One region of the Kitasatospora sp. MMS16-BH015 genome, then DNA from elsewhere that is predicted to be linked to it. Evidence: riboswitches for the same ligand, from Rfam matches in the RefSeq annotation. Region 1 holds a riboswitch; each other region holds the start of a gene.
The links. Region 1 has a riboswitch for cobalamin ahead of metE (5-methyltetrahydropteroyltriglutamate--homocysteine S-methyltransferase). Riboswitches for the same ligand answer to the same signal wherever they lie in the genome.

Region 1 (4,746 bases):
GCTCGCGGTGCCCGCGTGGGCGGGGGAGAACCCGAGCAGGTAGACCAGGGCCGGCACGGCGAGCATGCTGCCGCCGCCACCGAGGCCGCCGAGCGCGAGGCCGACCGCCGCTCCCGCGAGCAGGGCCAGGATCAGGGGGGTCATATGCCCGGTCCGTCCGGGTATCCGGCCGTGGTGGCCGGCCGCGGACCGGGCTGGTGACAGTAGGGCGGCATGGGTTCGCTCCTGGCGGGGGAGAGTGCTGGGTGCGCTCTCGGTCGTGGGGACGGGTGGTTGCCGGGCCGGGGCGTCGGGTCCGTTCTGACGAGGAGCAGACGGGCTCGGCGGCGGGGCTTGGCGCGGGCCCGGCCGCCGCCGATAATACCCGTGGGGGTATTGTGAGAGGCAAGGGATACCCCACCCGGTATCTCACGGAAGCTGGAGTAGTCCCCTTGTTCTTCGCCCAGTACTACCTCGACTGCCTCTCCCAGGCCTCGTACCTGATCGCCGACGAGACCACCGGCCGCGCCGTGGTCGTCGACCCGCGCCGCGACGTGGACGAGTACCTCGCCGACGCCGAGGCGTACGGCTTCACCGTGGAGGCCGTGCTCAACACCCACTTCCACGCCGACTTCCTGGCCGGCCACCTGGAGCTGGCCGCCCGGACCGGTGCCTGGATCGGCTACGGCCGCCGGGCCGAGACCGAGTACCCGATCCGCCACCTCGCCGAGGGCGAGCGGATCAGCCTCGGCGAGGTGACCCTGGAGATCCTGGAGACGCCCGGCCACACGCCCGAGTCGATCAGCGTGCTGGTCCGTGAGCGGGCCGAGGACGCCGTGCCGTACGGGGTGCTCACCGGCGACGCGCTCTTCATCGGCGACGTGGGCCGTCCCGACCTGCTCGCCTCCAGCGGGGTCACCGCCGAGGAGCTCGGCCGGATGCTGTACGAGAGCGTGCAGGGCAAGCTGATGGCGCTGCCCGACGAGACCCGGGTCTTCCCCGCACACGGGGCCGGCTCCGCCTGCGGCAAGAACCTCTCCACCGAGCGCTCCTCCACCATCGGTGCCCAGCGGGCCACCAACTACGCCTGCGCGCCGATGGCCGAGCAGGACTTCGTCGCGCTGGTCACCGCCGGGCAGCCCGCCGCGCCCTCCTACTTCGGCTACGACGCCACCCTCAACCGGCAGGAGCGCGAGCTGTTCGACGCCGGGCGGGCCCACCGCCCGCTCACCGTCGCCGAGTTCCGCGCCGCCCGGGCGGCCGGGGCCGTGGTGGTGGACGCCCGCAGCCCGCAGGAGTTCGCGGCCGGCCACCTGCGCGGGGCGGTCAACATCCCCGCCGACGGCCGGTTCGCCGAGCAGGCCGGGGCCGTGCTCACCCCACAGGCCGAGCTGCTGGTGCTCGCCCCCGAGTGCCGGGCCGCCGAGGTCACCACCCGGCTGGCCCGGATCGGCTTCGACCGCACCGCCGGCCACCTCGCCGAACCGGAGGCCACCCTGCCCGAACTCGCCGACCTGCTCACCCCCGCCAGCCGCCTCACCGCCGACCAGCTCCGCACCGCGCTGGCCGCCGACCAACCGCCGCTGATGATCGACGTCCGCAGCTGCGCCGAGCGCGCGGAGGGCACCGTCGAGGGCGCGCTGCACATCGCCCTCAACGAACTCCCCAGCCGGCTGGCCGAGATACCCACCGACCGCCCGGTCGTGCTGCACTGCGCCGGCGGCCACCGCTCCTCGATCGCGGCCAGCCTGCTGCGCCGCCACGGCCACACCGATGTCTCCGACCTGCTCGGCGGCTACGCGGCCTGGGCCGCAACCTGCTGATGTCGTGCGGATCTTGCCGTTCCGCCGCGGATTGTGGTTAAGCTGACCCCGCAGCCGGTACGCCCCGTCAGCCAGACGGCGGCGTCGCAAGAGGGAACCCGGTGACGCCTTTGAACAGGCCAGTCCGGGACTGCCCCGCAGCGGTGAGTGGGAACGACCGCCGTCATACGCACTGGGTCCGAGAGGGCCTGGGAAGCGACGGCCAGTAGGTGACCGCCCTTTCGACAGGGCGGCCGTGCCCGCGAGTCCGAAGACCTGCCGCTGCCCGTGCGCGGCCTTCCGCGCGCGGCCAACCGGTGACCTCGTGGGCGGGTCGGCGCACATACCAGGCGGAGCCGTGCCCCAAGTGCCGGTGCCCGCCCGGTCGGTGACCCCTTCGCACCCTCGTCCCGTCGCCGGGGACCTGAGGATCCAGGCTCGCGAAGGAGAGTCCCTTGACCACGAACTCCGCCCCTGCCACCGCCGTGGCCACCGCGCACGGCTACCCCCGCCAAGGCCGCCACCGGGAACTTAAGCGGGCGATCGAGGGCTACTGGAAGGGCGCCGTCACCGCCGAGGCGCTGCTGGCCACGGCCGCCGAGCTGCGCCGGGAGAACTGGCGGCAGCTGGCCGAGGCCGGCCTCGATGAACTACCCACCGGCGACTTCTCGTTGTACGACCACATGCTGGACACCACGGTGGCCGTCGGCGCCATCCCGCCCCGGCACCGGGCGGCCGTGGCGGCCGACGGTCTGGCCGGGTACTTCGCCATGGCGCGCGGCACCCAGCAGGCGCCGCCACTGGAGATGACCAAGTGGTTCGACACCAACTACCACTACCTGGTGCCGGAGTTGGGCCCGGATACGGCCTTCGCCGCCGACCCGGCCAAGGCCGTCGGCGAGTACCTGGAGGCTCGCTCGCTCGGGCACACCGCCCGGCCGGTCCTGATCGGCCCGGTCAGCTACCTGCTGCTCGCCAAGCCCGCGCCCGGGGTGGCCGAGGACTTCCAGCCGATCACCCTGCTCGACCGGCTGCTGCCCGTCTACGCCGAACTGCTGGCCGCGTTGAAGGCAGCAGGAGCGGAATGGGTGCAACTGGACGAGCCCGCCCTGGTGCAGGACCGCACCCCCGCCGAGCTCAACGCCGCCGCCCGCGCCTACCGGGAGTTGGGCGGCTCGGCCGACCGGCCGAAGCTGCTGGTGGCGAGCTACTTCGACCGCCTCGGCGAGGCGCTGCCGGTGCTGGCCAAGGCCCCGGTCGAGGGGCTGGCGCTGGACTTCACCGGCCCGGCGGCCGGCAACCTGGCGGACCTCGCGGCCGTCGGCGGCCTGCCGGGCAAGCGGCTGGTGGCGGGGGTGATCGACGGGCGGAACGTCTGGATCAACGACCTGGAGCGGTCCTTGGCCACCCTCGGCACCCTGCTCGGACTGGCCGACCGGGTGGACGTGGCGCCCTCCTGCTCACTGCTGCACGTGCCGATCGACGCCACCGCCGAGCGCGAGATCGACCCGCAGATCGCCCGCTGGCTGGCCTTTGCGAAGCAGAAGGCCGCCGAGGCGGCCCTGCTGGCCCGGGGTCTCGGTCAGGGCGTCAGTGCGATCACCGCCGAACTGGCCGCCAACCGGGCCGACTTGGCCTCCCGTGCGGCCTCCCCGATCACCCGCGACCCGGCCGTCCGAGCCCGGGCCGCCGCCGTGGCCCCGGCCGACACCCGGCGGGCCCAGCCCTACGCCGTCCGTGCCGAGGTGCAGCGGGCCCGGCTCGGGCTGCCCCTGCTGCCGACCACCACGATCGGCTCCTTCCCGCAGACCGCCGAACTGCGCGTGGCCCGGGCCGATCTGGCAGCCGGGCGGATCGACGAGGCCGCGTACCGGGAGCGGATGGCGGCCGAGGTGCGCGAGGTGATCGCGTACCAGGAGAAGGCCGGGCTCGACGTGCTGGTGCACGGTGAGCCCGAACGCAACGACATGGTCCAGTACTTCGCCGAGCAGCTCACCGGCTACCTGGCCACCCGGCACGGCTGGGTGCAGTCCTACGGCACCCGGTACGTGCGGCCGCCGGTGCTGGCGGGCGACATCTCCCGGCCGCAGCCGATGACGGTGGACTGGTACCGATACGCGCAGGGCCTCACCGACCGGCCGGTCAAGGGCATGCTCACCGGGCCGGTCACCATGCTGGCCTGGTCCTTCGTCCGCGACGACCAGCCCGCGGCCGAGACCGCCCGGCAGGTGGCGCTGGCGCTGCGGGCGGAGGTGGCGGACCTGGAGGCGGCCGGTGCGGCGGTGGTGCAGGTGGACGAGCCCGCGCTGCGCGAGACGCTCCCGCTCCGGGCGGCCGGCCGTCCGGCGTACCTGGCCTGGGCCACCGAGGCGTTCCGGCTGGCCACTTCGGGCGTCCGGGCCGACACCCAGATCCACACCCACATGTGCTACGCCGAGTTCGGCGCCATCATGACGGCGATCGAGCAACTCGACGCGGACGTCATCTCGTTGGAGGCCACCCGCTCGCACATGCAGGTCGCGGGCGAGCTCGCCGAGGCGGGCTACCCGCGCGAGGTGGGCCCGGGCGTCTGGGACATCCACTCGCCACGGGTGCCGAGCACCGGAGAGGCGCTCGCCCTGCTGCGCGCCGGGCTGGCCGCCATCCCGGCCGAGCGGCTCTGGGTCAACCCCGACTGCGGCCTGAAGACCCGTGGTTGGCCCGAGACCCGGGCCTCCTTGGACAGTCTGGTGGCCGCGGCGCGGCAGCTGCGCGGTGAACTCGCGCTCTGAGCAAGGAGTGTGGGGCGGGCGCCGTCAAGCATCCGCCCCACAGCACACACTGACGGACTGTCAGTGCGAGCAGTTGACCGTGACCTCGGCGAACCAACCGTCCACCGAGTTGCCGTCCACCCAGTCGACGCCGCCGGCCGAGCACTGCGCCTTGGGGTAGCCCGCGTTGGCGGCGTTGTTGTAGGCCGCGATGT
Region 2 (4,746 bases), 5.1 Mb from region 1:
GAGAGCACCGCCAACGTCGAGTTCCAGCTCGCCGCCGAGACGGGGGCGCTGACGGTGCCGATCACCTCCAGGGACGCCGACATCCCGCTCTCCCCGCACGGCCGCGGCCAGGCCCAGCGACTCGGCGAGTGGTGGGCCGCCCTGCCGCCGGCCGACCGGCCGCGCTCGGTCTGGTGCTCCCCCTACCTGCGCACCGCCGACACCGCCCGCACCGCCCTGGCCCGGGCCTCCGGCCTGGGCTCCGTCCCGGCCGGCCTGCCGATCCGCTACGACGAGCGCCTGCGCGACAGAGAGCTCGGCATCCTGGAGATGCTCACCCAGCCCGCGATCGAGAAGGAACACCCCGCCGAGGCCGCCCGCCGCCGCAAGATGGGCGAGCTCTACTACCGCCCGCCCGGCGGCGAGTCCTTCCTCGACGTGGCCCTGCGCATCCGCAGCTGCCTGCGCGACATCTGCGAGGAGGAGGCCGGCCGGCCCGTCCTGCTCGTCTCGCACGACTGCCCGGTCCTGATGCTCCGCTACGTCCTCGACCGCCTCACCGAGCCCGAACTCCTCGCCCTCCTCCCGGTCGGCAACTGCTCCACCGCCCTCTGGCGCTCCGACGGCACCGCCCTGCGCCCCGAGCAGTGGAACTCGGTGAGCCACCTCTAGGAGGCCGTCCCGAAGGTGCGGCGGTAGGTCTGGGGGGTGGTGCCGAGCCAGCGGGTGAAGTGGTGACGCAGGGTGGCGGCGTTGCCGAAGCCGGAGTGAGCGGCGACGGTGTCCACCGGTTCGGTGGTGGATTCGAGCAGGCGCTGGGCGTGCAGCAGGCGCTGGTTGGTGAGCCAGCGGTGCGGGGTGGTGCCGGTCTCCTGCTGGAAGCGGCGTGCGAAGGTGCGCGGGGACATGTGGGCCCGGGCGGCCAGCTGGTCGACCGTCAGCTCCTGGTCCAGGTGGTGGCGCAGCCACTCCAGCAGGGGCGCCAGCGAATCCGCCGAGCACTCCGGCAGCGGCCGGGCCACGTACTGGGCCTGGCCGCCCTCCCGGTGCGGGGCCACCACCATCCGCCGGGCGATCCCCCGGGCCACCTCGGCCCCCTGGAGCTTGCGCACCAGGTGCAGGCAGGCGTCGATCCCGGCCGCCGTGCCGGCCGAGGTGATCACCGGGTCCTCGTCCACGTAGAGCACGTCCGGCTCGACCGTGGTGTGCGGGAAGCGCTCGGCCATCCGGTCGGCGTGCCGCCAGTGCGTGGTGCTGCGGCGGCCGTCCAGCAGCCCGGCGGCGCCCAGCAGGTAGGAGCCGTTGCAGATCGAGAGCACCCGCGAGCCGCGGCCCACCACCGCCCGCAGGGCGGCCAGCAGCGGCTCGGGGTACTCCTCCCGGACACCGGTGGCGGCCGCGATCACCAGATCGGCCTCGGCCAGCCGCTCGACCCCGTACGGCACGTCCACCGTGAAGCCGGCGTGGGTGGGCAGCGGCCCGGGCCGGTCGGAGGCCAGCGCGAAGTCGTAGACCGGCTGGCCGTCGTCACTCCGATCGAGGCCGAACACCTCGCAGGCCACGCCGAGTTCGAAGGGGTGGACGGGTGCCAGCACCACGGCCACGACGTTCTGCAGACGGGGGTTCAGCTGTGCTGCCATGCCGACCAGCCTGGCACTGGCAGGATTTCGATGCAAGTGGTCGTTTCTGCCACTCGTCCGAGCCGCCGCCCGCGAGGAGCCTGGAGGCATGACCTCGATCACGCAGCTGCTCCCCCTGTTCGGCACGGTCGGCGGCTTCGGCCTGCTCGGCACCCTGGTCGGCCGCGACGTCGACCGGCTGGCCCGCACCGGCCGGGACAACCGGCACCGCCCGACGGGCTACCCGACGAGCCAGCCGGCCGATCAGACGACGGCCCGGGCCGGATCGAACACGCCTTCGGGCACAATGGTCCGATGCAGATCACCGTTCGCCACGCCCGCGAGGAAGACCTCGAGGGCGCCGGAGCCGTCACCGTCGAGGCCTTCGTCGGCGGCGGTCACACCGAGCCCGACAGCCCGTACCTCGCCCTCCTCGGCGACGCCCGCCGCCGCTTCGCGGAGGCCGAGCTCCTCGTCGCCGTCGACGACGCCGATCGGGTGCTCGGCTGTGTGACCTTCGCCTCGGGCGGCACCGAGTGGGCCGACATCGCGGAGCCGCACGAGGGCGAGATCCGGATGCTCGCGGTGGGCGCGGCGGCCCAGGGCCGGGGCGTCGGCGAGGCCCTGGTGCGGGCCGCGATGGCCCGTTCGCGGGAGCTCGGGCTGACCGCGATGGCCTTCTCCACCCGGCCCGCGATGACCACCGCACACCGGCTCTACGAACGGCTCGGCTTCCGCCGGACCCCCGAGCGGGACTGGGCGCCGCGGCCCGGGATCGACCTGCTCACCTATGGTCTGACCTTCGAGGATCAGCTGATCTGACGGGCTGTACGGTGGCTCCCCGCTACCACCTGACCACGACACGCGGCACTACATCTGGGGTCGCATCCGACCCCGGCCACAACATGTATGCTCACTCTCGCTGTCGAAGCAGGGGAACCCGGTGCGACTCCGGGACTGCCCCGCAGCGGTGAGCGGCATCCCCGAAAGGGCGGGGCCGCAAGTCCGATGACCTGCCGACGGTGTGCACACGGCTTCCCCGCAGGCGCCTTGCAGCACTGAGTCACGTCCGGGCCTCGCGGGCGGGCCGGGGGGTCTGAAACGCGCGCGCTCGCAAGGGTGCGCCGCGCCGCGTTCCCCTGCGCCCTGATGGTCCTGGACGAATACGTCGTTCCGCCGCCGCCAGGAGAGCGCCTTGACCATCGCAGCAGTTGCCCTGCCGTCCCAGGGTTCCGCCGATCACGACCAGACCGACCCCGGTGCTGCGCTCCTGCGGCTGCTGACCGACCGCAGCGCCGACCTCCCCCAGGTCGACCCCGGCCACGTCGCCGCCGCCGCCCTGCGCGGCCGCCACGCCGGCTCCGACTTCGCGGAGCTGCGCGGGCTGGCCGTCGAGGCCGCCGCCTCGATGATCGCCGAGGACCCGCAGTACTCGAAGCTGGCCGCTCGCCTGCTCGCCCTGGAGATCGCCGACGAGGCCGTCGGCCAGGGTGCGGTCTCCTTCTCCGCCTCGATCGGCGTCGGCCACGCCGAGGGCCTGATCGGCGACACCACCGCCGAGTTCGTCGCCAAGCACGCCGACAGCCTGGACGAGCTGATCGACCAGCGGGGCGACGACCGCTTCGAGTACTTCGGCCTGCGCACCGTGCAGTCCCGCTACCTGCTGCGCCACCCGATCACCCGCAAGGTGATCGAGACCCCGCAGCACTTCCTGCTCCGCGTCGCCTCGGGCCTGGCCGTCGGCGACAGCGCCGAGTCGGTCCGCGAGGTGGCCGAGCTGTACGCGCTGATGAGCGCGCTCTCCTACCTGCCCTCCTCGCCGACCCTGTTCAACTCCGGCACCAAGCACCCGCAGATGTCGAGCTGCTACCTGCTCGACTCACCGCTGGACAACCTGGACTCGATCTACTCGCGCTACGCGCAGATCGCCCGTCTCTCCAAGCACGCCGGCGGCATCGGCCTCTCCTACAGCCGCATCCGCTCGCGCGGCTCGCTGATCCGCGGCACCAACGGCAAGTCCAACGGCATCGTGCCGTTCCTGCGCACCCTCGACTCCTCCGTCGCCGCCGTCAACCAGGGCGGCCGCCGCAAGGGCGCGGCCTGCGTCTACCTGGAGACCTGGCACGCGGACATCGAGGAGTTCCTGGAGCTGCGCGACAACACCGGCGAGGAGGCGCGGCGCACCCACAACCTGAACCTCGCCCACTGGATCCCGGACGAGTTCATGCGCCGCGTGAACGCCAACTCCGACTGGTCGCTCTTCTCCCCGGCCGACGTGCCCGAGCTGGTCGACCTCTGGGGCGAGGAGTTCGACGCCGCGTACCTGAAGGCCGAGGCGGCCGGCCTGGCCGTCCGCACCATCCCGGCGCAGACCCTGTACGCCCGGATGATGCGCACCCTCGCGCAGACCGGCAACGGCTGGATGACCTTCAAGGACGCCTCCAACCGCGCCGCCAACCAGACCGCACTGCCGGGCCGCACCGTGCACTCCTCGAACCTGTGCACCGAGATCCTCGAGGTCACCGACGACTCCGAGACGGCCGTCTGCAACCTCGGCTCGGTCAACCTCGGCGCCCACGTCGCCCCCGGCGCGACCGCGACGGACCTGCTGTCCGCCATGGACTGGGAGCGCCTGGACGCCACCGTCCGCACCGCCGTGACCTTCCTCGACCGCGTGGTGGACATCAACTTCTACCCGACCCCCGAGGCCGGCGCGTCCAACTCGCGCTGGCGCCCGGTGGGCCTGGGCGTGATGGGCCTGCAGGACGTCTTCTTCAAGCTCCGCCTGGACTTCGACTCCGCCGAGGCCAAGCAGCTCTCCACCCTGATCGCCGAGCGCATCATGCTGACCGCCTACGAGCGCTCCAGCGAGCTCGCCGAGCAGTTCGGGCAGCACCCGGCCTACGCCGAGACCCGCGCCGCCCAGGGCCAGCTGCACATCGACCACTTCGAGGCCGCCCCGCAGTGGACCGAGCGCTGGGACGCCCTGCGCGCCCGGATCGCCACCACCGGCCTGCGCAACTCGCTCCTGCTCGCCATCGCGCCCACCGCCACGATCGCCTCGATCGCCGGTGTGTACGAGTGCATCGAGCCGCAGGTCTCCAACCTCTTCAAGCGCGAGACCCTCTCCGGCGAGTTCCTCCAGGTC
Region 3 (4,746 bases), 600 kb from region 1:
GCCGGATGCGACCGCGAGTGGTGTACGTGACCGACTTCGACTACCCGGCCAAGGGTCGGGACTACGGCGCCGAGGACCGCTGGCTGACGGCGCGGCTGGAGCCGGAGTTCGAGGTGGTGACCTGCCCGCCGGCCGAGGTGACCGGGCTGATGGGCGGGTGCGACGCCGTGGTGGTGCGCAACAGCGGGCCGGTGCTGCACCACCGGGAGGTGTACGAGGAGTACACGGACCGGGCCCGGCGGGAGCGGATCCGGGTGTACAACCCGCTGAGTGGCAAGGCCGACATGGCGGGCAAGGGTTACTTGGTCGAGCTGACGGCGGCCGGGTATCCGGTGATACCCACGGCAGAGGCGGGCTGGGACGGCCTGCCGGAGGTGCCCGAGTACGTGGTGAAGCCGGTGCAGGGGGCGGATTCGATCGGGATGGCGGTCCTCCCGGCGGCCGAGCTGGAGCGGGCCGAGCTGGCGGGGATGCTGGTGCAGCCGAAGGTGGACTTCGCGTACGAGGTGTCCTTCTACTTCGTGGACCAGGAGTGCCAGTACGCGCTGTACGCCCCGGACCCGGCGGCGCGGTGGCTGCTGGAGCGGTACGAGCCGAGCGAGGCGGACTTGGCGTTTGCGCAGCGGTTCGTGGAGTGGAACGGGCTCCCGCACGGGATCCAGCGGGTGGACGCCTGCCGGACGGCGGCCGGGGAGCTGCTGCTGGTGGAGCTGGAAGACCTCAACCCGTACCTCTCGCTGGAGCTGCTGGACGAGGAGACCCGGGAGCGGTTCGTGGCCGCGTTCACCCGCTCGCTGCACGGGCTGCTGGCCGCCCCGCGCCCAGCGGCACCGTGAGCTCGGTGTCGGTGTCGTAGCTGCGGGCGGCGTCGAACTCGCCGGTGAGGTCCGGGAGGCGGCCCAGCAGGTCGTGGGCGCGGACCAGCTCCTCGGGCTCCAGCCGCCGGGTGAGTCCGAGGTGGGGGGACCAGCGGCCGGGGAGGTAGTACGGGTTGGGCTCGGGGGAGTCGGCGAGCAGCTGCCAGATCCGGTGGTGCAGCCGGACCAGCTCGTAGCCGGGGACCACCGACCAGGCGAGCACCCGGCGGCGGCTGCGGGCGCTGAAGGAGAGCAGGCCGGTGAGGCGGACGGGCAGCGGGAGGGATGCGGCCAGCAGCTCGTCGACCCGGGCCAGCGCCTCGGGGGAGAGGGTGCCGCAGGCCAGGGTGAGGTGCGGGCGGTGGCCGGCGTGGGTGTTGCGGGCCAGGCTTGGCACGCCGCCGTCGGAGAGCCGCTGCCAGACCTCGCGGACGGCGGCGTCGAACTCGGGGGCACAGGTGAGCTCCACGGTCTGCATGTGATCACCGTAGGGAGCCCGGGCCGAACTGACGAAGTATTTACGGCCGGGTGAGGGGAGAGACGGGAGGGAAGGGAGGGGAGAGACGAGCGAGGCCGGGGGACAGGTGGGGCGCGCGGGGGTGAGCGTCGCGTGGGGCCGAGGGGCCGGAGGGGCGGCGGGTGGCTGCGCTGCGCCGCGAGGGTCGGGGGCCCGGGCGGGCTCAGTCGCGGTGGCCGAGGACGCCGTGGGCCAGGACCTCGGCGATGGCGGTGTCGACCAGGCGGTAGCGGACGATCCTGCCGTCGCGGTCGCCGGCCACCAGGGCGGCGGAGCGGAGCAGGCGCAGGGCCTGGGAGACGGCGGTGTCCTTCATCCCGGTGGCCACGGCGAGGTCGGAGACGGCCAGCGGGCCGGTCTCGTGCAGGGCCAGCAGGATGGCGAGCCGGCCGGGGTCGGCGAGGAGGGAGAAGCGTTCGGCCCAGGCCCGGACGTGCTCGGTGTCACCGATGGCGGCGATGGCCTCGCAGACCCGGTGGCCGTCGATGGTCCGGTGGGTCGCGCGGTCGGCGGGGACGAGATGCATGCCCCTGATTGTCTCATCCTGAGCCGGGGCGGCTCCGGTGGGGCGTGATGTGCGACACCTGCACAGGTGTGCAGGCTTGCAGGTCATGGGCCGTCACCCCTACGGTGTTCCACGCCGTGGTGCTCGGGAAGCCGGTGACGGACCATCAAGGTCCCAGCCCGGAGCGGCCCTCGCCACTGTGATCGGGTAGTGCCCGCACCATCTCCGTACGAACCTCACCGTACGAACGGAGGGTCACTGGACGTCAGTCCGGGAAGGCCGGGTGCGGGTGCGCTGACCCGTAAGCCAGGAGACCGGCCACGGCACTTCACGAAGTGATCCACGAGGTGCTGGAGCGTGACCGCAGATGACCCTGCCCGAAATCAGTGCTGCCCCGGGTGCCGTCCCGGTGGCGGCGACCGCCCCCGCCGGCTTCCGGTGGAAGCGTGAGGACACCACCCGGACCGTCGGCCTGATGCTGGTCATCCTGGCCATGCACGTGGCGGCCTTCGGCACCCTGTTCTTCCTGGTGGTGCCGGAGAACTACAAGGTCGGCACCCAGGTGTTCGGGGTGGGCCTCGGCATCACCGCGTACACCCTGGGCATGCGGCACGCCTTCGACGCCGACCACATAGCCGTGATCGACAACACCACCCGCAAGCTGATGGCGGACGGCAAGCGGCCGGTCTCGGTGGGCTTCTGGTTCGCGCTGGGCCACTCCACCATGGTCGTGGTGATGGCCGGCCTGGTGGCCGGCGGTGCCGCGCTGGCCGGCACGCTGATGGACGACGAGTCGACCACCCACAAGGTGCTCGGGATGATCGGGACGACCACCTCGGGGGCCTTCCTCTACCTGATCGCCGCGCTCAACCTGGCCGCGCTCACCGGCATCATGCGGGTCTTCCGGGCGATGCGGGCCGGGCAGTACGACGAGCAGGAGCTGGAGCAGCACCTCAACTCGCGCGGCTTCATGAACCGCGTCCTCGGCCGGGCCACCCGTTCGATCACCCGCCCGGGCCAGATGTACCCGGTCGGGATGCTGCTCGGCCTCGGCTTCGACACCGCGACCGAGGTGACCCTGATGGTGATGGCCGGCTCCGGCGCGGCGGCCGGGCTGCCCTGGTACGCGATCGTCTGCCTGCCGCTGCTGTTCGCCTCCGGGATGAGCCTGTTCGACACCCTGGACGGCACCTTCATGAACTTCGCCTACCAGTGGGCCTTCTCCAACCCGGTCCGCAAGGTCTACTACAACCTGACCATCACCGGGCTCTCCATCGCCGTCGCCTTCGTGATCGGCACCATCGAGCTGGTCTCGGTGGCGCACGACAAGTTCGACCTGACCGACCCGGTGTCCGGCTGGATCTCCGAGCTGAGCCTGGACAACGTGGGCTTCGCGATCGTCGGCCTGTTCGTGGTGGTCTGGGCGCTGGCGATCGGCTACTGGAAGCTGGCCAAGGTGGACCGCAGGTGGGCCGGCAAGACCTCCTGACCGGGTGCGCCTGACAGGCGGGGTGCGGCGGGGCTCCGTAGGCTCGTGAGCATGGCTGATGCGTACCTGGCCCGGCGTGAGCGGTTGCGCGAGCACTGTAGTGCCCTCGGGGCGGACGCCTCCCTGGTCACCCGGGCCGCCAACGTCCGGTACCTGACCGGCTGCTCCCCCTGCGGTGCGACGCTGCTGCTGACCCGGGAGCGCGCGCTGCTGGCGCTGCCCGAGGACCTGCCGCCGGACGACACCGGCGAGCACCTGCTCGACCCGGAGGTGGCCCGGCTGCCGGTGGCCGCCGGGGAGGACTCGGCGCTGGTGGCCGCCGAGGCCGCCGGCCGGCTGCGGGTGGCCGACCTCGCGGTGGAGGAGCACGACCTCACGGTGACCCGGCACCGGGCAGTGGCCGGGCTGGCCGAGGGCATCCGGCTGACCGACCTCGGCGAGGCGGTGGAGCGGCTGCGGGTGGTCAAGGACGAGCACGAGATCGCCGACCTGCGGATCGCCGCCGAGATCGCCGACCAGGCGCTCGGCGAGCTGCTCGAATCCATCCTGGTCGGCCGCACCGAGCGGCACCTGGCGATGGAGCTGGAGCGCCGGATGATCGACCACGGCGCCGACCGGGCCGCCTTCCCGGTCTCGGTGGGCACCGGCAGCCACTCCGGCCAGGAGGCGCACCAGCCCACCGACCGCCGGGTGGAGGAGGGCGACTTCCTGACCGTGGTGCTCGGCGCCCAGTACCGGGGCTACGGCGTCTCCACCGCCCGGACCTTCGTGATCGGCGCGGCCCCCGCGCCCTGGCAGGTCGAGCTGCACAGGCTGGTCTTCCGCGCCCAGCGCGCCGCCCGGGAGGCGCTCGGTCCCGGCGTGGCGCAGCACGCGCCGGACCAGGCGGCCCGGGAGATCCTGCAAGCCGCGGGCCACCAGGACACGTCCGTACACCCACTCGGCCACGGCATCGGCCTGGAGATCAGGGAGGCGCCGCGTCTGGGCCCCGCGGACATGGGTAAACTGGACAACCGCGTGCCGGTCACCGTCGGCCCAGGGGTGCACATCCCGGGCAAGGGCGGGGTCCGGATCGAGGACACCCTCGTGGTGCGCCCCCTCGAAGAGGGCGGGCCCGAGCTGCTCACCATCACCACCAAGGAGCTCCTCGCCCTGTGAACCGCCCCGGCGGGAGCAGGCCGCACCCCTTGGTTCCTTGACAGCTATATCAGGAGTAAGTGCGCCCGTGGCTTCCACGAACGATCTCAAGAACGGCATGGTCCTCAAGCTGGAGGGCGGCAAGCTGTGGTCCGTCGTCGAGTTCCAGCACGTCAAGCCCGGTAAGGGCCCGGCCTTCGTGCGCACGAAGCTCAAGGAGGTCCTGACCGGCAAGGTCGTC
Region 4 (4,746 bases), 5.9 Mb from region 1:
CCACGTAGGAGCGGCCCATCGCGGCGGCGTCGAGCAGCAGGTCCACCACGTGGTCCTGGAGCAGGTTGACCTCGTCGATGTAGAGCACGCCCCGGTGCGCCTTGGCCAGCAGGCCGGGCTCGTAGGCCTTGACGCCCTCGGCCAGCGCCCGCTCCAGGTCGAGCGAGCCGACGATCCGGTCCTCGGTGACACCGACCGGCAGCTCCACCAGGTGGGCGGGGCGGTCCACGCCGGTGGCCGAGGCGTGCGGGCCGTCCGGGCACTGCGGGTCGGCGCCGGCCGGGTCGCAGGCGAACCGGCAGCCGGCCACGGTCGCTATCGACGGGAGCAGGCCGGCCAGGGCCCGCACCATGGTCGACTTGGCGGTGCCCTTCTCGCCGCGCACCAGCACCCCGCCGACGGCGGGGGAGACCGCGTTGAGCAGCAGCCCGAGCCGCAGGTCGGCCATGCCGACGATCGCGGTGAACGGGTATCGGACGTCAGTCATTCGGCACTCCTGAGGCTCTCCTGGGGCCGGGGCGCGCCCGGCGGTACGAACGGCAGACCCTCGGCGGGCACCCCGCCCTCGATCAGCTTCCACAGCGCGTCGGTGTCGGCGTGCTCCTCGATCAGGTCGCCGAGGCGGTCCAGGCGCTCCTCCCGGGCGGCGGCGAAGCAGGTGTCCGGCGCGGGCACGAAGGCCCGGCCGGCCAACTCGGCCACCTCGCGCAGGAAGGCGCGGCGGAAGCCGTCGTTCTCCAGCGCGCCGTGCCAGGTGGTGCCCCAGACCGCCCCCTCCCGGCAGCCGTCGAGGAACGCCTCCCCGCCGAGAACCGCCACCACCCCGTGGTGGATCTCGTAGCCCTCCACCCGCTCGCCGTACGCCTCGCCGACCGGCCGGGCCAGCACCTTTTCCCGGCCGAACTCGACCCGGGTCGGCAGCAGCCCGAGCCCGGGCACCCGGCCGGCCCTGGACTCGACCTCGTCCACGATCTCCCGGCCCAGCATCTGGTACCCGCCGCAGACCCCGAGCACCGGCCGCCCCTCGGCGGCCCGGGCCAGGATCGGGGCCTCCAGCCCGCGCTCGCGCAGCCAGGCCAGGTCGGCCACGGTGGCCCGTGAGCCCGGCAGGATCACCAGGTCGGCGTCGGCCAGCTCCTCGGGCCGGGTGGCCCAGCGCAGCAGCACGCCCGGCTCCTGGGCCAGGGCGTCCAGGTCGGTGAAGTTGGAGAGCCGCGGCAGCCGCACCACGGCCACCCGCAGCACGTCGGCGCCGTACGGGCCCTGGACGGACCCCCGGTCGACCACGGTGGTCAGGTCGAGCGAGTCCTCGGCGTCCAGCCAGAGCCCCGAGAGCATCGGCAGGGTGCCCAGCACCGGACGGCCGGTCAGCTGGTGCAGCATGTCGAGCCCGGGGGCGAGCAGCCGCGCGTCGCCGCGGAACTTGTTCACGAACCAGCCGGCCACGTGCCGCTGGTCCTGGGGGGAGAGCAGCGCCAGTGTGCCGTACATCGCGGCGAAGACCCCGCCCCGGTCGATGTCGCCGACCACCACCACCGGCAGGTCGGCGGCCACCGCCAGGCCCATGTTGGCGATGTCCCGGTCCCGCAGGTTGATCTCGGCGGGGGAGCCGGCGCCCTCGCAGACCACCACCTCGTACCGGGAGCGCAGATCGGCCAGGCACTCCAGCGCGCGCTCCAGCAGCACCGGCTTGCGCTCGCGGTAGTCCAGCGCGCCGACCTCGGCAACCGGCTTGCCGAGCAGCACCACCTGGCTGCGCCCGTCGGCCCCGGGCTTGAGCAGCACCGGGTTCATCGCCGCCTCGGGCTCGATCCGGGCGGCCGCCGCCTGCATCGCCTGGGCGCGGCCGATCTCGGCACCGTCGGCCGTGACGAAGGAGTTGAGCGACATGTTCTGCGCCTTGAACGGCGCGACCCGCACCCCCTGCCGGGCCAGCCAGCGGCAGATGCCCGCCGTCACCACGCTCTTCCCGGCGTCGGAGGTCGTCCCCGCCACCAGCAGTGCCCCGCTCACGCCGCTCCCTTTCGTCGTACATCAGCCACCTTCAGGGGCGCGGGGAACTGCGCGAGTCGGAAGACACCCTTCCGGCGACCGCTTCTCCCGGAATGACTTGCACCCCGAAACGCCCCAACGAGACCGGTCACACCCAGCGCAAGCAGCCCGACCCGCCGCGAAAGCCGACAGGCCCGCTCCACGTCATCCACCGTCACCGCCCGCAGCTCCGCGCCGAGCACCGGCCGGTGTTCCACTCGCTCGCCGTACTGCAGCGTCCCGCCCAGCCGGACACCCAGCGCGCCCGCGAAGGCCGACTCCGCCTGCCCGGCGTTGGGGCTCGGGTGCGCGGAGCCGTCGCGCCGCCAGACCTTCCACGCCGTACGCGGCTCCGGCGCCGCCGCCACGGTGAGCAGCGCGGTGAGCCGGGCGCCGGGCCAGCCGGCCACGTCGTCCAGGCGGGCGGCGGCCCAGCCGAAGCGCAGGTAGCGGGGGGAGCGGTGGCCGACCATCGCGTCCAGCGTGTTGACGGCGCGGAAGGCCAGCAGGCCGGGGGTGCCGGCCAGCGCGCCCCAGACCAGGGCGTTGACCACGGCGTCGGCGGTGTTCTCGGCCACCGACTCGACCACGGCCCGGGCCAGCTGCGCCTCGTCCAGCCCGCTCGGGTCCCGCCCGCACAGGTGCGGCAGCCGCTGGCGGGCGGCGGTCAGGTCGCCGGCCCGCAGGTGGCCGCCGATGGTCCGGGCCTCCCGGGTCAGCGAGGTGCCGCCGAGCACCGTGAAGGTCGCGGCGGCGGCCAGCCCGGCCCGGCGGCGCCCGAGCGCCCGGTCGGCGAGCACGGCCCCGGCCGCCACACCGCCCACGCAGAGGGCGGTGTGCAGCGCCCCCACGCCCCGGTGGTCGCGCCAGAGCGCCCGCTCCAGGCGGTGCGCGGCGGAGCCGAACAGGGCCACGGGGTGCCCGCGCCGGGGGTCGGCGAACAGGGCGTCGGCCAGATAGCCCGCCGCACTGCCGAGGGCGAAGGCGGTGCCCCGCCTCAACGCGCGCACTGCGCAGCGGGCATGGGCAGCGGTACGTACGCCACGGTGACGGGTGTCCTCACTCAGGGTCCGCGCCCTGGCTCGACGAACCGGAGGTGAGAGTCTCCTGGCTCCCGGGGCCCTGAACGGGCTGCCCGGTGACAGTGGCGGGACCGCGCCGGACTCGCACCGGCTTCCTCTGCTTGCCTCCGTTTGGCTGAAAGATCCCACCACGCGCCCCGACCGGGAGTCAACAAACCACCCCGGTGGGCTTGGTCACCAGCGGCCCCCGCCGGATGCCCCCGACGGTCCGTCAGTACCTCCGAAGCAGGTGCCCTGCTCACCGGGGCCGGGCTGTGCGATCCGCCAGGGCCCGTCCGGGCCCGGCGGTCGGGCTTCGTGCGTTCAGCGGCTGGGGGACGACCGAAATGCCCCCGTACGGTCAGGGGGCATGCGACGCAGACCGCTTCCTCCTGCCCCCACCCCCGTGCCCTTCTCCCCGTCCGCAGCCCGCGCCCACCGCGCCGGCCTGGGCCTCACCCCGGACCAGGTGGCCGAGGGCCTGGCCGCCCACGGCGTCCGGCTGCTCCCGGGGCACGTGCTCGCCTGGGAGACCGGCCAGCTGCACCCCACCGAGGAGGAGTTCGTCGCCCTGGCCCGCGCCCTCTGGTGCCCGCCCGCCCAGCTGATGGGCACCCCGCCCGCCACCCTGCGCGACTTCCGACTCGCCCGCGAGCTCACCCAGGAGCAGGCCGCCGCCCGCATCGGCCTCACTCTCCCCGCCTACCAGAAGGCCGAGGCCACCGGCCGCTGGACCGGCGACGAGGACCAGACCCACGCCCTCGCCCTCACCTTCGACCTCCCCCTCCGCACCCTGGTCACCGTGACCGGCCGTCAGTCCGAACTCGACCAGCGCCTCCGCAGCTGCGTGGACGGCCGCTGGCAGGCCCAACTCAAGCCCGTCGCCCGCCTGGTCCCCGCCCCGCCCGAAGCCCTCTCCGCCGCCCTGGCCACCCTCCAGTCCGAGTACCAGATCCCCCTCCACTGGGGCACCCCGGCCGCCGCTCCGACCACGCCGCTGGCCGAACGCTTCTGGCACCTTCTGGGAGAGCGCTAGTTGCACCATCAGGGGAGCAGCCTGGGCATCCATGTAGGACAGCAGCAGAGTGCACGGTCGGCCGCGCCGTTCCCCGCGCCCCTGGAAACCCCAGCTGGCGTACCAACGGTGGCAACAATCCGGCCTCCGTAGTGAACTGGGCGACGGACCACCCGTCACCCCATCCCCCGGGAGAGTGCCATGCGCCGGCAGACCGCCGCCTTCACCGCCGCAGCCGCCGTCGGGGCCGGAGCGGCGGTGCTGCTGCTCGGCCGCAAGGTGTCCGAGCAGGCAGTGCGGCCCGGTGCGCTGCCGGCCCCCGGCGGGCCGCCGCCGGTGTTGAAGGTGGTGCAGCTGGCGGCCGGCCGGATCACGCTGACCCGTACGCCGGAGGCCCTGCGCCCGGGCAGGTACGCGCTGGAGTGGGGCGAGGACGGGCACGCGGTGGTGGGCGAGGTGGTCGGCCAGGACGCCCGTACCGTGACCCGCCGGCTGGAACGCGCCGACACCGGCACCCTCACCCCCGGTACCCAGCTGCGCCTGACCCCGCGCGTCCTGCGGGGCGACCCGACCTCCGCTCTGGCCCTGCCGTTCACCGAGACGACCGCCGCCGGGGAGCTCGGCCCGCTGCCGGCCTGG

Region 2: it holds a riboswitch for cobalamin, as region 1 does, so the genes downstream of both, CFP65_RS24655 (ribonucleoside-diphosphate reductase subunit alpha) here and metE (5-methyltetrahydropteroyltriglutamate--homocysteine S-methyltransferase) in region 1, are expected to answer to the same signal.
Region 3: it holds a riboswitch for cobalamin, as region 1 does, so the genes downstream of both, CFP65_RS05165 (HoxN/HupN/NixA family nickel/cobalt transporter) here and metE (5-methyltetrahydropteroyltriglutamate--homocysteine S-methyltransferase) in region 1, are expected to answer to the same signal.
Region 4: it holds a riboswitch for cobalamin, as region 1 does, so the genes downstream of both, CFP65_RS28085 (cobalamin biosynthesis protein) here and metE (5-methyltetrahydropteroyltriglutamate--homocysteine S-methyltransferase) in region 1, are expected to answer to the same signal.

What each region holds. Positions count from the first base shown of each region.
Region 1 covers NZ_CP025394.1:592,948-597,693, reverse strand. The annotation lists gene CFP65_RS02665 (sulfite exporter TauE/SafE family protein) at 1-144, opposite strand, end outside; gene CFP65_RS02660 (rhodanese-like domain-containing protein) at 432-1,802, shown strand; cobalamin riboswitch at 1,891-2,059, shown strand; gene metE (5-methyltetrahydropteroyltriglutamate--homocysteine S-methyltransferase) at 2,237-4,552, shown strand; gene CFP65_RS02650 (hypothetical protein) at 4,613-4,746, opposite strand, start outside.
Region 2 covers NZ_CP025394.1:5,698,533-5,703,278, reverse strand. The annotation lists gene CFP65_RS24670 (histidine phosphatase family protein) at 1-651, shown strand, start outside; gene CFP65_RS24665 (helix-turn-helix domain-containing protein) at 648-1,619, opposite strand; gene CFP65_RS24660 (GNAT family N-acetyltransferase) at 1,914-2,420, shown strand; cobalamin riboswitch at 2,477-2,634, shown strand; gene CFP65_RS24655 (ribonucleoside-diphosphate reductase subunit alpha) at 2,794-4,746, shown strand, end outside.
Region 3 covers NZ_CP025394.1:1,197,786-1,202,531, reverse strand. The annotation lists gene CFP65_RS40130 (hypothetical protein) at 6-836, shown strand; gene CFP65_RS05175 (2'-5' RNA ligase family protein) at 784-1,335, opposite strand; gene CFP65_RS05170 (metalloregulator ArsR/SmtB family transcription factor) at 1,538-1,900, opposite strand; cobalamin riboswitch at 2,001-2,217, shown strand; gene CFP65_RS05165 (HoxN/HupN/NixA family nickel/cobalt transporter) at 2,247-3,368, shown strand; gene CFP65_RS05160 (aminopeptidase P family protein) at 3,420-4,526, shown strand; gene efp (elongation factor P) at 4,594-4,746, shown strand, end outside.
Region 4 covers NZ_CP025394.1:6,526,948-6,531,693, forward strand. The annotation lists gene CFP65_RS28075 (putative cobaltochelatase) at 1-487, opposite strand, end outside; gene CFP65_RS28080 (cobyric acid synthase) at 484-2,013, opposite strand; gene CFP65_RS28085 (cobalamin biosynthesis protein) at 2,010-3,032, opposite strand; cobalamin riboswitch at 3,112-3,258, opposite strand; gene CFP65_RS28090 (helix-turn-helix transcriptional regulator) at 3,463-4,128, shown strand; gene CFP65_RS28095 (S9 family peptidase) at 4,309-4,746, shown strand, end outside.